Linked DNA regions of Ilumatobacter coccineus YM16-304. The protein of the gene in region 2 interacts with the protein of the main gene of each other region in a pairwise test. Links are inferred from orthologs where the notes say so. Each region holds a gene or a part of one and is shown on either strand. Other genes may lie near its edges.

What was found.
Region 1: the proteins of ftsZ (region 2) and rlmN interact in binary tests that used the Escherichia coli proteins (3 or more experiments, as listed by UniProt). The link is inferred for Ilumatobacter coccineus YM16-304 from one-to-one orthologs.

Annotation. Positions count from the first base shown.
Region 1 is NC_020520.1:2,515,967-2,522,314, forward strand. What follows is about bases 1,527-4,526. They hold rlmN (23S rRNA (adenine(2503)-C(2))-methyltransferase RlmN), read right to left. Parts: upstream 3,549-4,526; coding sequence 2,505-3,548; downstream 1,527-2,504. Other genes in these bases: YM304_RS11295 (phosphotransferase family protein), read left to right, coding at 1,527-2,125; YM304_RS11300 (DUF6285 domain-containing protein), read left to right, coding at 2,122-2,472; YM304_RS11310 (M3 family oligoendopeptidase), read right to left, coding at 3,545-4,526. Outside these bases: YM304_RS22465 (peptidoglycan DD-metalloendopeptidase family protein), read left to right, coding at 1-1,150; more of YM304_RS11295, read left to right, coding at 1,169-1,526; more of YM304_RS11310, read right to left, coding at 4,527-5,377; mshD (mycothiol synthase), read right to left, coding at 5,442-6,348.
Region 2 is NC_020520.1:2,163,634-2,169,945, reverse strand. What follows is about bases 3,276-6,239. They hold ftsZ (cell division protein FtsZ), read right to left. Parts: upstream 5,334-6,239; coding sequence 4,218-5,333; downstream 3,276-4,217. Other genes in these bases: YM304_RS09745 (cell division protein FtsQ/DivIB), read right to left, coding at 5,496-6,239; YM304_RS09755 (polyphenol oxidase family protein), read right to left, coding at 3,414-4,160; YM304_RS09760 (YggS family pyridoxal phosphate-dependent enzyme), read right to left, coding at 3,276-3,382. In the rest of the region: ileS (isoleucine--tRNA ligase), read right to left, coding at 1-841; YM304_RS09770 (DivIVA domain-containing protein), read right to left, coding at 913-1,890; YM304_RS22355 (cell division protein SepF), read right to left, coding at 1,938-2,567; more of YM304_RS09760, read right to left, coding at 2,738-3,275; more of YM304_RS09745, read right to left, coding at 6,240-6,312. UniProt on the Escherichia coli protein: Essential cell division protein that forms a contractile ring structure (Z ring) at the future cell division site. The regulation of the ring assembly controls the timing and the location of cell division.

The DNA.
Region 1 (6,348 bases), 350 kb from region 2 along the record:
ACTCATCGGTCTCGAACGCGAAGAAGAGGTGTTGCAGGAAGAAGTCACGGCACTGCGCCGTGAAGTCGAGTCCGTCGCCCTGTCGCGTTTCGTTGCGAGCGGAACCAGCGGCATCCCGCTGCTCACCGAGGTGAGCGCGCCGCAAGACCAGATCCAGGCCGAGGTGTTCGTCGACGTGCTGACCAACACCGGCGCCGACGTGATCGACCAGTTCGACGCTGCCGAGAAGGCGCTGGTCGGATTGCAGGACCAGGTGGTCGAGCGGCGTGCCGACGTCGAGGCCCAACGTGAAGAACACGCTCGCCTGCGCGACGCTGCGAACGACGAAGTGGTCCGGTTGCGCGAGATCGAAGAAGAACGACTCGAAGACGAAGCCGTGCAGAAGGCACTCGCCGCGCAGTTGGCGAAGGAACGGGCACGCATCGTCGAAGAGGCCCGCCTCGAAGCGGAAGCCGCCGCCCGGGCACAGCCGAATCCGGGTCTCGTCGTGCCACCCACGACGGTGCCTCCCACCACCACGGTGCCCGCCGACGGAGACGACGCTGCGGCATCGGGCCCGGCCGGCGACGACACCGACGGCACCACCACCGACGACGCTCCCGTCGACACGACCCCCGAGACGACGTCTCCGCCCGTGTCGACGCTGCCCGAGAACTCGGGCGCATCGGGCGGCGAGAGCGGCGGACGAACCGGTGTGGGCGGAGCGGGCAGCAGCCCGACCCCGGTCATCGTCGGAAGCGGTGACGGTGGGATGTACATCGACGCGATCGTGTGTCCGATCCTCGGCTCGGCGTTCGCCGACACCTGGGGCGCACCTCGCTCGGGCGGTCGACGCCACGTCGGCGTCGACATGATCGCTCCTCGCGGCGTGCCGATCTACGCCGTCGTGTCCGGCTACGTCACGTTCAAGGCCAACCGTCTCGGCGGCAACGCCGCATCGCTCGTCGGTGACAACGGCAACCGCTACTACTACGGCCACATGGACAGCTACAACGGCGTGAGCCGACGGGTGACACAGGGCGAGATCATCGCCTACAACGGCGACACCGGAAACGCGAAGTACTCCACGCCGCACCTGCACTTCGAACTGCGACCCGGGGGCGGCGTCAACGTCAACCCGTACCCGTCAGTTCTCGCCGCGGGCTGCTGATCTGCGACGATCGGGGTGATGAGCACCGGTGACCTCGATGACACGATCGCTGAGTTCGCCGCCACGCTGTCGGCATCGCTCGATGGCGCAACCATCGATCGGCTGACCCGGCTGTCGGGTGGCGCTTCCCGTGAGACCTGGCGGTTCTCGGCCGACGGCACCGATCTGATCGCTCAACGCCAACGCCCCGGCGACATCCGCGAGATGCTCCACGAGGCGGCCGTCGTTCGCGCCGCCGGCGACGCTGGTGTGCCGGTGCCGAAGCTGCTCCACGCCGAGCGACAAGACGACGGTGCGGCGTTCATGATCCTCGAAGCGATCGACGGCGAGACCATCGCCCGCAAGATCCAGCGCGACGACGAGTACCGCGACGCGCGACAGGTCTTTGCTCGGCAGTGCGGCTCCGCACTCGCCAGAATCCACGCGATCGACCACGCCACGCTCGACGGGCTCGAACCGGTCGATCCGATCGCGTTCTACACCGACGTCATCGACGAACTCGGCCAGCCGCACCCCGTGCTCGAACTCGTGCGTCGATGGCTCATCGACCATCGGCCCGAGACGTCGACGCAGTGTCTCGTTCACGGCGACTTCCGGCTCGGCAACATCATCGTCGGCTCCGAAGGGCTGCGTGCCGTGATCGACTGGGAACTCGCGCACCTCGGCGATCCGATGGAGGATCTCGGTTGGCTCTGTGTCAAGGCGTGGCGCTTCGGTGGGGCCCCGCCCGTCGCCGGACTCGGTGAGTACGACGAGCTCTTCGACGCCTATCAGGCTGCGAGCGGCATCGAGATCGACCCGGACGTCGTGCGGTGGTGGGAAGTCCTCGGCACCTGGAAGTGGGGAATCATGTGCATCTCGCAAGCATCAGCGCACCTCAACGGCGCCGTCAGGAGCCACGAGCTGGCTGCCATCGGCCGTCGGGTGTGCGAGAACGAACACGACCTCTTCCTCGCACTGGAGGGCCGCTGGTGACCGACCCCGTGAATCCCCACGACGTACCGACCGCGGCGCAACTCGTCGAGTCGGTCCGCGAATGGCTCGAGCGCGACGTGTCGCCGGCCACCGACGGCCGCCTGCGTTTCCACACGCGCGTGGCGGTCAACGTCTTGGCGATGGTCGAACGCGAGCTCGAACTCGGCGACTCGCACGCGCAGGCCCACGGCGCCCGGCTCGAACAGCTGGGCATGGCCGACGACGCCGAACTGGCGGCCGCCATCCGCAACGGCGACCTCGACGATCGCCTCGACGAAGTCCGCGGGCTCCTCGCCGCCACGGTCGCCGACAAGCTGGCCGTCGCCAACCCGAAGTACCTCGCCTGAGCGGCGGGCTGGCTCAGCGCTTCCGGGCTCCCTCAGCGCTTTTTCGACAGGGTGACCGGCTGGCCGGCGGCGAGCTGGCCGCACGCCGCATCGATGTCGGTGCCGCGGTTCTGGCGGACGGTGGCGTTCGCGCCGAGCTTCTCGAGCAGATCTCGGAACGCGTACACCTTCTTCAGCGGCGTGCCCTTGGTGGGGTAGCCCGGCGTGGGGTTGAGCGGGATGAGGTTGACGTGCGCGCTCGGGCGGAGCTTGCGGCAGAGTTCGGCGAGCTCCTCGGCGTCGGAGTCGCGATCGTTGACGCCGTCGATCATCGCCCACTCGAAACTCACGCGGCGGTTCTTCACGTCGAGATAGTCGGCGCACGCGTCGAGGAGATCGTCGATCGGGTACCGCTTGTTGATCGGCACCAGCTCGTTGCGGAGGGTGTCGTTGGCCGCGTGCAGTGACACGGCGAGATTGACCGGAAGCGGGAGGTCGCGCATCGCTCGGATCCCCGGCACGAGCCCGACGGTCGAGATCGTGATGTGTCGAGCAGACAGGCCGATGTCGCCGTGGATCCGTTCGGTCGCCGACCACACCCGTTCGAGATTGGCCATCGGCTCGCCCATGCCCATGAACACGATGTTGCTGACGCGCCGGTTCGACTCGGCGGCACGCTGAGACGCACGCACGACCTGCTCGACGATCTCGCCGACGGTGAGGTGACGGGTGAACCCGGCCTGGCCGGTGGCACAGAAGCCACACGCCATCGCGCAGCCGGCCTGGCTGCTCACGCACACCGTCGCTCGATCGGGGTACAGCATCAGCACGGTCTCGACCCGGCTGCCGCCGTCGAGTTCCCACAGGAACTTGACCGTGTCGCCCTTGTCGTTGACCGATTCGGTGACCTTGGTGAGCGCGGTCGGCAACTCGCTGTCGAGACGCGCTCGCAGCTTCTTGGGCAGGTTGGTGATGTCGACCGGGTCGGCGAGCTGCTCGTACAGGCCCGACCACAGCTGGTCGAGGCGGTAGCGCGGTTCGCCGTCGAGCACCTCGCCGAAGGCCTCGCGATCGAGGTCGTACAGCGTGGTGGTCATGAGCCGATCGAATCGGCGATGTCGACGTAGTCGTCGATGCGTCCGCGCACGACGTCGAGCGAGGCCGTCCAGAAGGCCTCGTCGGTCACGTCGAGGCCGAACGCCTCGCCGAGCTGCTCCGCGGTGTCCATGCCCGCACGGGAGAGAAGGGTGTCGTACCCGCTGCGGAACCGCTCGGGGTCCTCCTGGTACTTGGCGAACAGGCCGAGCCCGAACAGCAGGCCGTACGTGTAGGGCCAGTTGTAGAAGTGCGAGCCGTAGTAGTGCGGCTTGAGCAACCACATGTACGGATGGGCCGTCGACTGGTCGAGCCCGGCGCCGTAGGCATCGGCTTGTGCCTCGGTCATCATCTCGCACATCTCGGCGGCACTGAGCGTGCGGCGTTGGCGGCGAGCGAACAGCTCGGTCTCGAACGTGAAACGGGAGCGGATGTCGACCACGACCTGGTTGGTGCCCTGCAGGTCGATGTCGAGCAGCGCCAACCGTTCGGAGCGGTGTTCGTCGCCTTCGAGGCGAGCGAGACCGGCCTCGACGACGAGCGTTTCGCAGAAGATCGACGCGGTCTCGGCGAGTGCCATCGGCAGCCGTCGCTGGAGCGACGTGCGATCGGCGAGCGTCGTGTTGTGGTAGGCGTGACCGAGTTCGTGCGCCGTGGTCTGCGCCGATTCGGCCGAGCCCGACCAGTTGAGCAGCACGAGCGAGCGATCGCCGACGAACGGCATGCAGAACGCTCCGCCGGTCTTGCCGTCGCGAGGGGCGGCATCGATCCACTGCTCGTCGATGGCGCGATCGACGAGTCCGCCGAGCGTCGGGCTGAACCCGGTGAACGCGTTGCGCACCACGTCGATGCCGTCGTCCCACGACATCGCCCCCGAGCTCACCGGCGCCGGCGCGACGAGATCCCACCAGGGGAGCGTGCCGCTCTCGTGCTGGTGGAGCCGGGCCTTGGTCTGCATCCAGCGATGGAAATCGGGCAGCGACGCGGTGACGGCGGCCTGCATGGCGTCGAACGTCGCCCGGCTCACGCTGTTGGCGAACAGCGACGCGTCGAGCGGTGACGACCAGTTGCGGCGACGGTTGACCGCGTTCGCCTCGCCCTTGATGGCGTTCATCGCGGCCGCCACGGGTACCTCGACGGTCGGCCAGGCGACTTGCTCGGCGTCGTACGCGGCCTTGCGGACGGCGGGGTCGGCGTGCGTGCCGAGGCCGCGCACGGCCGGCATCGGCAGGCGCTCCGGGCCGTCGGGCAGTTCGACCTCGGCCGACAGTTGCGACGTCACTTCCTGCTGCAGGCGACCCCACGCTCCGGCGCCGGTGTTGGAGAGTTCGGCGTAGAGGTTCTCCTCGGCCTCCGACATCTGATGCGTCGATCGCTCGACGAGTCGGCTGAGCGGCCCTTCGTGGTCGGCGGCCTGTTCGCTGACGGCGACGAGCGCGTCGAGATCGAACGAGCTGACCCAGTCGGAGAGCCGAGCCATGAGCGGGCGGAGCTTCGATTCGACCGGGTCGAGTTCGCTCATGGTCGCCTGTGCGACCTGATCGCGGGAGTTGGTCGACACCGAGGCGTAGATGTAGGCGCCGAGGATGTCGAGGTCGGCCGACACGCGGTTGAACTCGGAGATGACGATGTCGGCGGTCTCGCCGGTCGCTTCGGTCACCTCGCCGTCGACCGCACGGATGCCGTGCTCGTCGAACAACGAGACGAGACGGTCGACGTCGGCGCCGGCGCGCTCCTTCGCGTCGAGGAACGATCGTGACTCGAAGCTCTCGTGGACGTCGGCGACGCTCCAGCGGGGGAGTGCCTCGTTGTCGGCGGTGGTGTTGCTCATCGGTGTGGTCTTTCTGATCGAAGTGAGGCGGGAGTGTGCGTCGAGGGTCGTCGGGCGGGACGGCTCAGCAGTTGCCGACGCGGTCGGGCGCGTCGCCGGTGCCGGCGTCGACGGTGGTGCTGAATGCGGCATTGGTGGAGTGGACGGTGAAGCCGAGCTTCTCGTACATGGCGACGGCTCCGGCGTTGTCGGCGTCGACGTAGAGGAGCGCGGTACCGATGCCGACGTCGGCGAGGTGGTCGAGTCCGGCGAGGGTCATCTCGGAGCCGAGACCGAGGCCGTGGAAGTCGGGGTCGACGGCGATCACGTAGATCTCTCCGAGTCGACCGTCACCGGCGTCGCTCGTCGAGGTCGCCGGATCGGGTTGGTGGACCTTCGTCCAACAGAATCCGGCGAGTCGCCCGTCGCGTTCGTGCATCCGGAATCCGTCGGGGTCGAACCAGGCTTCCTGCTGCCGCAGGCGCAGCGTGTCGATCGTCCACCCACCCTGCTCGGAGTGGTCGGCGAAGGCCCGGTTGTTGACCGAGAGCCAGGCCTCGTCGTCGGCGCCGGGCACGAACGAACGGGTGTCGATCGTGGCGTGTCGCTCGGTGGGCAGGCTGCGCCGCATCTGATAGAGCGTGCGCCCTTGCACCATGCCCGCCTCGGCGGCGAGCGCACGATGCGTGGCGGTCGGTTCGTACACCCACCAGTTGACCTCGCCGCCGCCTTCTCGGCGGACGACGTCGAGGGCCGCGTCCATCAGTTCGGGGCCGATGGTGCGCATGTCGTAGCGGTGATGCGGATGGACCACGAGTTCGAACGCCAGCGAGTCGTTGCCGCTCGAGATCTGCGCGTAGGCGACCGGATGCTCGTGGCCGGGCTCCCAGGCGACGAGTCCGGTGAATCCGTCCTGACCACCGCCGACGAGATCGAGGTACAGGTGATCGGAGAGCGGTCGGCGGCCGTCGGCGCGCGCCGCGGCGTCGAGC
Region 2 (6,312 bases):
GTTCGACGATCTCGGCCTCACCGAGTTCGGCGGCGTAGTTGGGCAGGAGCGCTTCGGCGATGATGTACCGCTGGCCGTCCTGTTCGGCGACGACGTAGTCGATGTCGGGGCCCACGGCGAGTGCGAGGTTCGACGGGAGCGTCCACGGCGTGGTGGTCCAGGCCAGCACCTTCTCGCCGGTGTCGAGTTCGAAACCGACCGTGAGCGCCGGGTCCTGGCGATCCTGGTAGGTGTCGTCCATGCGGGTCTCGGTGTTCGACAGCGGGGTCTCGCAGCGCCAGCAGTACGCGAGCACGCGGAAGCCTTCGTAGATGAGCCCCTTGTCGTGCAGGGTCTTGAACGCCCACATCACGCTCTCCATGTACGAGAGGTCGAGCGTCTTGTAGTCGTTGTCGAAGTCGACCCAGCGAGCTTGACGGGTCACGTAGCTGCGCCAGTCGTCGGTGTACTGCAGCACGCTCGCCCGGCAGGCGTCGTTGAACTTGTCGATGCCGAACGCGGCGATCTCGGGGTGCCCGGAGATGCCGAGTTCTTGTTCGGCCTTGACCTCGGCGGGCAAGCCGTGGCAGTCCCAGCCGAAGCGACGCTCGACGCGCTTGCCGCGCATGGTCTGGTAGCGCGGGATGGCGTCTTTGACGTACCCGGTCAGCAGGTGCCCGTAGTGCGGGAGTCCGTTGGCGAACGGCGGGCCGTCGTAGAAGACGAACTCGTTCTCACCGTTCTCGCCGGCCTCGCGCTGCGCAATCGAGGCTTCGAACGTCTCGTCTCGCTCCCAGCGGTCGAGAATCGTGCGCTCGAGGGCTGGGAAGTCTGGCTGCGGGTCGACGTTCGGGTATGCCACGTCGGTCAAGGCTACCGACGCGACGGCCCCTGAACGCAGGAGGTTCGCGCGCCGTTCGGCGGCGCCGGCGGTCAGCGGTTCTTGTCGTACGAGAACCCGGTCGGGCCCTCGTCGGAGATGTCGGTCTGGATGACGAGCGGGTCGTCATCACTGGCGTCAGCGTCGGTGTCGTCGGACTCCCCCGACCAGTCGAAGCCGCCGTCGTCGTCGGCAGCCGCATCACCAGCGTCAGCGTCGCTCGCGGCGCGCTCGCTGCCGATCGACGGCATCTCCTGGGTCACGAGATGCTCCGCTGCGGGCTCGGCAGCCGCAGACTCGGGTGCGGCGCCGGCACTGGTGGCCGACGTCGCGGCGATGAGTTCGTCGTCGTCGGAGGCCGACAGCAACGGTCGGCGCACTTCTCCGAGGCCGGCCGGCACGCGCTCGACGAGTTCGAGGATGTCGTTGGCGGCCTCGCGGAGCCGGTTGCGCTCGTCGACGAGGAACGTCTGCAGGTGGTCGACGTCGGATTCGAGGAAGTCACGACGGGCGAGCAGCGCATTGACTTCGCTCTCGACCTGGATCCGCTCGGCCTCGCCCTGCTTGCGCGCTTCTTCGCGGGCTTCGGTCGACAGGCGTTCGCTGATCTCCTGCGCGCTCGCGATGGTCTTCGTGGCCTCGGCTTCGGCTTCGGTCCGCAGACGGGCTGCTTCGGCCTCTGCTTCGGCAATGGCGGTGTCGGCCGTGCGCTGAGCGAGCAACAGCGTGCGGCTGATCGTCTCGGCCTGGTCGACCGAGGGAACGACGTCGGCGGCGGGCTCGGGCACTGCGGCCACGGCGGGCGCAGGCTCGACGGCACCGTCGGCGGGTGCTGCCGGCGTCGCCTCGGAGATCTCCTGGAGTCGAGCGACCGCGGCCCGGGCGCGGGCTTCCATCGCCGTCGACTGGTTCTGCGCTCGTTCGAGCTCGGCGGCGACCTCCTCGAGGAACGCCCGCACTTCGTCGGGGTCGAGACCTTTCTTGACGGTCTTGAACTCAGCGGTGCGCACTCGTTGTGGGCTGATGTCCATGGTGATCCTCTACGTTCTTTCCCGAGGGAAGTCAGTCGTCGTGTTCGTCAGTCGTCGTATTCGTCGTAGCGCTGCGGTCGTGCCGGCGGCTTGAGCAGGTAGACGCCGGTCGCCACCTTCTCCATCGTGCCATCGAGCGCGTAACAGATGCCGCTCGCGAAGTCGATCAGTCGGCGTGCGACATCGCGTTCGGTGCCTTCGAGATTCATGATGACCGGCATGCCGTTCTTGAAGGCGTCGGCCACTTCCTGCGCCTGGTCGAAGCGGCGGGGGCGAACGGTGTGGGGCTCCATGGATCCTCCTGGGATGCTGCGAAGCTGCGGTTGCGGAGCGGGTTGTTCGGGTTGGCTCGGGCGGATGTGCACGCCGCTGTCGTCGGCACCACGTCCGGGAGACTGGTGCGGTTGCTGCATCGACGGCCGCCGGGCCGCCGCCGATGCGTCGAAGTCTTTGGAGGGGAAGCTCGGTCGAGGAGCAACGGTGCGCACCGTCGGCTCACCCTCGGGCTCCCACCCGCCACGGTTCCCGCGAGGGGCGCGCTGATCGGCGGGTTCGACGTCGCGCTGGGCGCGCTGCTGTCGAGCCGGGGGTTCCGGCTCGTCGTATCCGTCGTAGTCGTCGTACGCATCGTCGGGACCGAGACCGAGGTAGTCCATGGTCCGTTTCCAGAGTGACATTTCTTCCTCCTGAGCGCCCGGACTTTAGCCCGACACAGTGGCAATTCGGTGGACACGAGCGGCATTGCTGCGCTGCGCAAGGAACTTCGAACACGCGTGCGTGCCGCGTCGACGTCGCCGGGTCGGCTCGGCGGCACTCGCAGCGACCGTCGAACAGCGGACCACGAGCATCATGCCCGGCTGCCGAACAGGGCGGTCCCGACGCGAACATTGGTCGATCCGGCGGCGACGGCGACCTCGATGTCGCCGCTCATCCCCATCGAGCACACCTCGAGGCCGAGCTCGTCGACGAGTCGCCGTACCGCCTCGAAACCGGGGCGGGCGGCCTCGGGCGGCTCGCCGGTCGGACCGACGGTCATCAACCCGGCCACGTCGAGGCCGGCCTCCCGGGCGCGTTCGACCAGTGCAGCGGTGTCGCCGAGCGCACAACCACCCTTGCCGTCTTCCCCCGTCGAGTTGACCTGGACCAGGATGCGAGCGCCCGGCGCTCGCTTGGCGATCTCGGCGACGAGCGACGGCCGGTCGACGCTCGCCCACAGGTCGACGACGTCGACGAGTTGGCGGACCTTGTTCGACTGCAGCCGACCGATGAACTCGACGGTGGGTCGCCGCTCACCCAGTGCGTCGAGCGTGTCGACCTTGCCGAGCAACTCCTGTGCGTAGTTCTCCCCCACCGCGGAGAAGCCGGCGTCGGCGGCGACCCGGATCACGTCGGCGGCGAAGCCCTTGGTGACCGCGGTGACCGTGATGGGCTGCTCGCGAGCTCTCGACACGCTGTCGATGCGCTCGTCGAGCGCCGCCAGTCGTTCGACCACGACGTCGACGGTGAGGGCGGGTCGAGGAGCGTCAGACCCCATGTGCCCTCGCCGGTTCGTCGTGATCGTGCTCGGCGTCCATCCACCCGATCGTGGCATGTCGGCCCCGGTCGCGTCGGACGCGATGCGAGAACCAGCGATCGTCGCAACCGGTACACGGACCGACGGCATGGAGTTCGACGCCACGGCGGGCGAGGGCGGTTCGCACGGCCAGCGGGACATCGAGCGCGCGGCGGCCGCTCGTGGTGGTTCCTGTGATGGCGGAGGGTTCGGCGCCGACCGCCTCGGCGACGCGGGCGAGGTCGTCACCGCCGAACCCGTAGCAGCACGGATGGATCGTCGGGCCGAGCACCGCAGCGATGGCGGTGTCACCGAGTTCGTCACAGGCGACGTCGATCGCGCCGTCTGCCAGGCCACGCCACCCGGCGTGCACCGCGACGAGGTTGCCGGACGAACCGGCGAGGACGACGACCGCACAGTCGGCGGCCCACATGGCGACGTGCGTTCCCGGCGCGTCGGCTCGCTGCACGTCGGCCACGACCAGTTCGTCTTCACCGGACTCGGCGTGTGTCGGGATCTCGCGCTCGGCGTCGATGCGGTGCACCGCGGTGCCGTGGCACTGGTCGACCATCGACCATCGACGGCCGGTGATCGACCGCTGGCGGTCGGCGAGTACGTCGGGCGCCACGTGGTGCGGATGGACGTCGCCGTCGCTTCGTTCACTCGCCGCGACGACGAAACGCCGTCCGGCGACGCGACGATCGAGCAGGGTCAGCACGCGACGGCGTGCGCTCGGTGCTCGACCGGCCGAGATCGACCGGTTGCGGACGGTCCGCTACTTGAGGAACGACGGGACGTCGAAATCGTCGTCGTCATCGTCAGCCAGCGGATCGGGCTCGTCGGAATCGCCGAAGAGTTCGGTGATGCGCGTCGGGGTCGTGCGCGGCTGGTCGGGAGCGGGCTCCGACGACGACGATGCAGCCGGGGTGTACCCGGTGCCGTCGACGCGGTCGAACCCGGCCGAGATGACCGTGACGCGGACTTCGTCGCCCATCTCGTCGTCGACGACCGTACCGAAGATGATGAGCGCGTCTTGGTGGGCCACGCCGTGGATGATCTCGGCAGCAGCGTTCATCTCGAACAGACCCATGCTCGACGGGCCGGTGATGTTGAGCAGCACGCCGCGGGCGCCGTCGATGGCCGATTCGAGCAGCGGGCTCGAGATGGCCGCCTTGGCAGCCGACACAGCGCGCTCGTCGCCGCTGGCCTGGCCGATGCCCATGAGGGCGGTACCGGCGTCGGCGAGGACCGCCTTGACGTCGGCGAAGTCGGTGTTGATGAGTCCCGGCGTGGTGATGAGGCCGGTGATGCCCGACACACCCTGCAGGAGGACTTCGTCGGCCATCTTGAACGCATTGAGCACGCTCGTCTTGTCGTTGGCGACGGTGAGGAGTCGATCGTTCGGGATGACGATCAGCGTGTCGACCTTCTCCTTCAGGCGCTGCACACCGTTGTCGGCCTGGACCGAGCGGCGGCGTCCTTCGAACGAGAACGGGCGGGTGACGACACCGATGGTCAGGGCGCCGGCTTCACGAGAGATCTCGGCGATGACCGGAGCGGCACCGGTGCCGGTACCGCCGCCTTCACCGGCGGTGATGAACACCATGTCGGCGCCACGCACCATCTCTTCGATCTCGTCGCGGTGCGATTCGGCGGCTTCACGACCGACTTCCGGGTCGCTGCCGGCGCCGAGGCCTCGCGTGAGATCCCGGCCGATGTCGAGCTTGACGTCGGCGTCACTCATGAGCAGCGCCTGGGCATCGGTGTTGACGGCGATGAACTCGACGCCCTTCAGGCCAGCGTCGATCATGCGATTGACGGCGTTGACGCCGCCGCCGCCGACGCCGACGACCTTGATCACGGCGAGGTAATTCTGTGGCGTGCCGACCATCAGTAGGTCTCCCAGCTCATTTGTTTCGGTGGTGTGTACATGGAGTTCTCGATCTGACGTCGTCCGCGATGGACGACATGTCTTGGCGCATTCTGGCAGGTCTGCCAGCACCGTTGAGGGACGCTAGCGCCGCAGCACGGCCGTCTGCGCGATCCGAGCAGGTCAGCGTTCGGTCGCCTCGTCGGTCGAGACGTCGATGATGGTCGTTCCGCCGCCGTCGATGTCGTCGAGAACACGCTCGAGGCGGACCAGTCGTTCGAACTGTTCGTTGTCGCCGATCGCTGCGCCGAGCCGCACTTCGATGTCGGGTGCCGGGTCGCCGTTGATCAGTTCGTTGCGCAGGATCAGGCGAATGTCGGAGCCGTCGGGCGTGGCGCTGATCGACACGAGCCGTGATCGGACCTCGGGGGTCAGCTTGGTCACGAGTGTCGACGCCGCGGCGTACCCGACGTCGGCGAACTGCCCCACCTCGAGGTCGAGCGTGCCGGGCCCGGAGATCAGCACCGGGGCGACCGGTTGACCGGTTTCGATCGCGAGGACGCGCCCTTCGCGGTCGAGGATGCGGTAGCGCTCGTCGGCCCCGCGAATGGTCGCCAGCGGCACGCGTTCACGCAGTTCGATGGACGCTGAGCTGGGGAAATCGGTACGGACCCGCGCCGACTCGACCCACGCGATCTCTTCGAGGCGCCGCTCGGCGGCGGCCGTGTCGACGAGCAGCGTCGGGGTACCGACGAGATCGTCGATGACCTCTTGCACCACGGCGTCGTCGGCATAGCGCTGGCCCGACACGGTGACGTCGTCGACCGAAAACAGCCCCGACCCGAGCACGGCGAGGACACCGATGAGCAGGACGAGCACGACGCCGATGATGGCGACCCACTTGAGTCGTCGGCGCCCCTCGGCGCGCCGCACGCCGATCCGCCGCTGGCGGAGTCGGGGTTCGATGCCGGGCCCGGTGGCGTCTTGCGGCATGATCGCG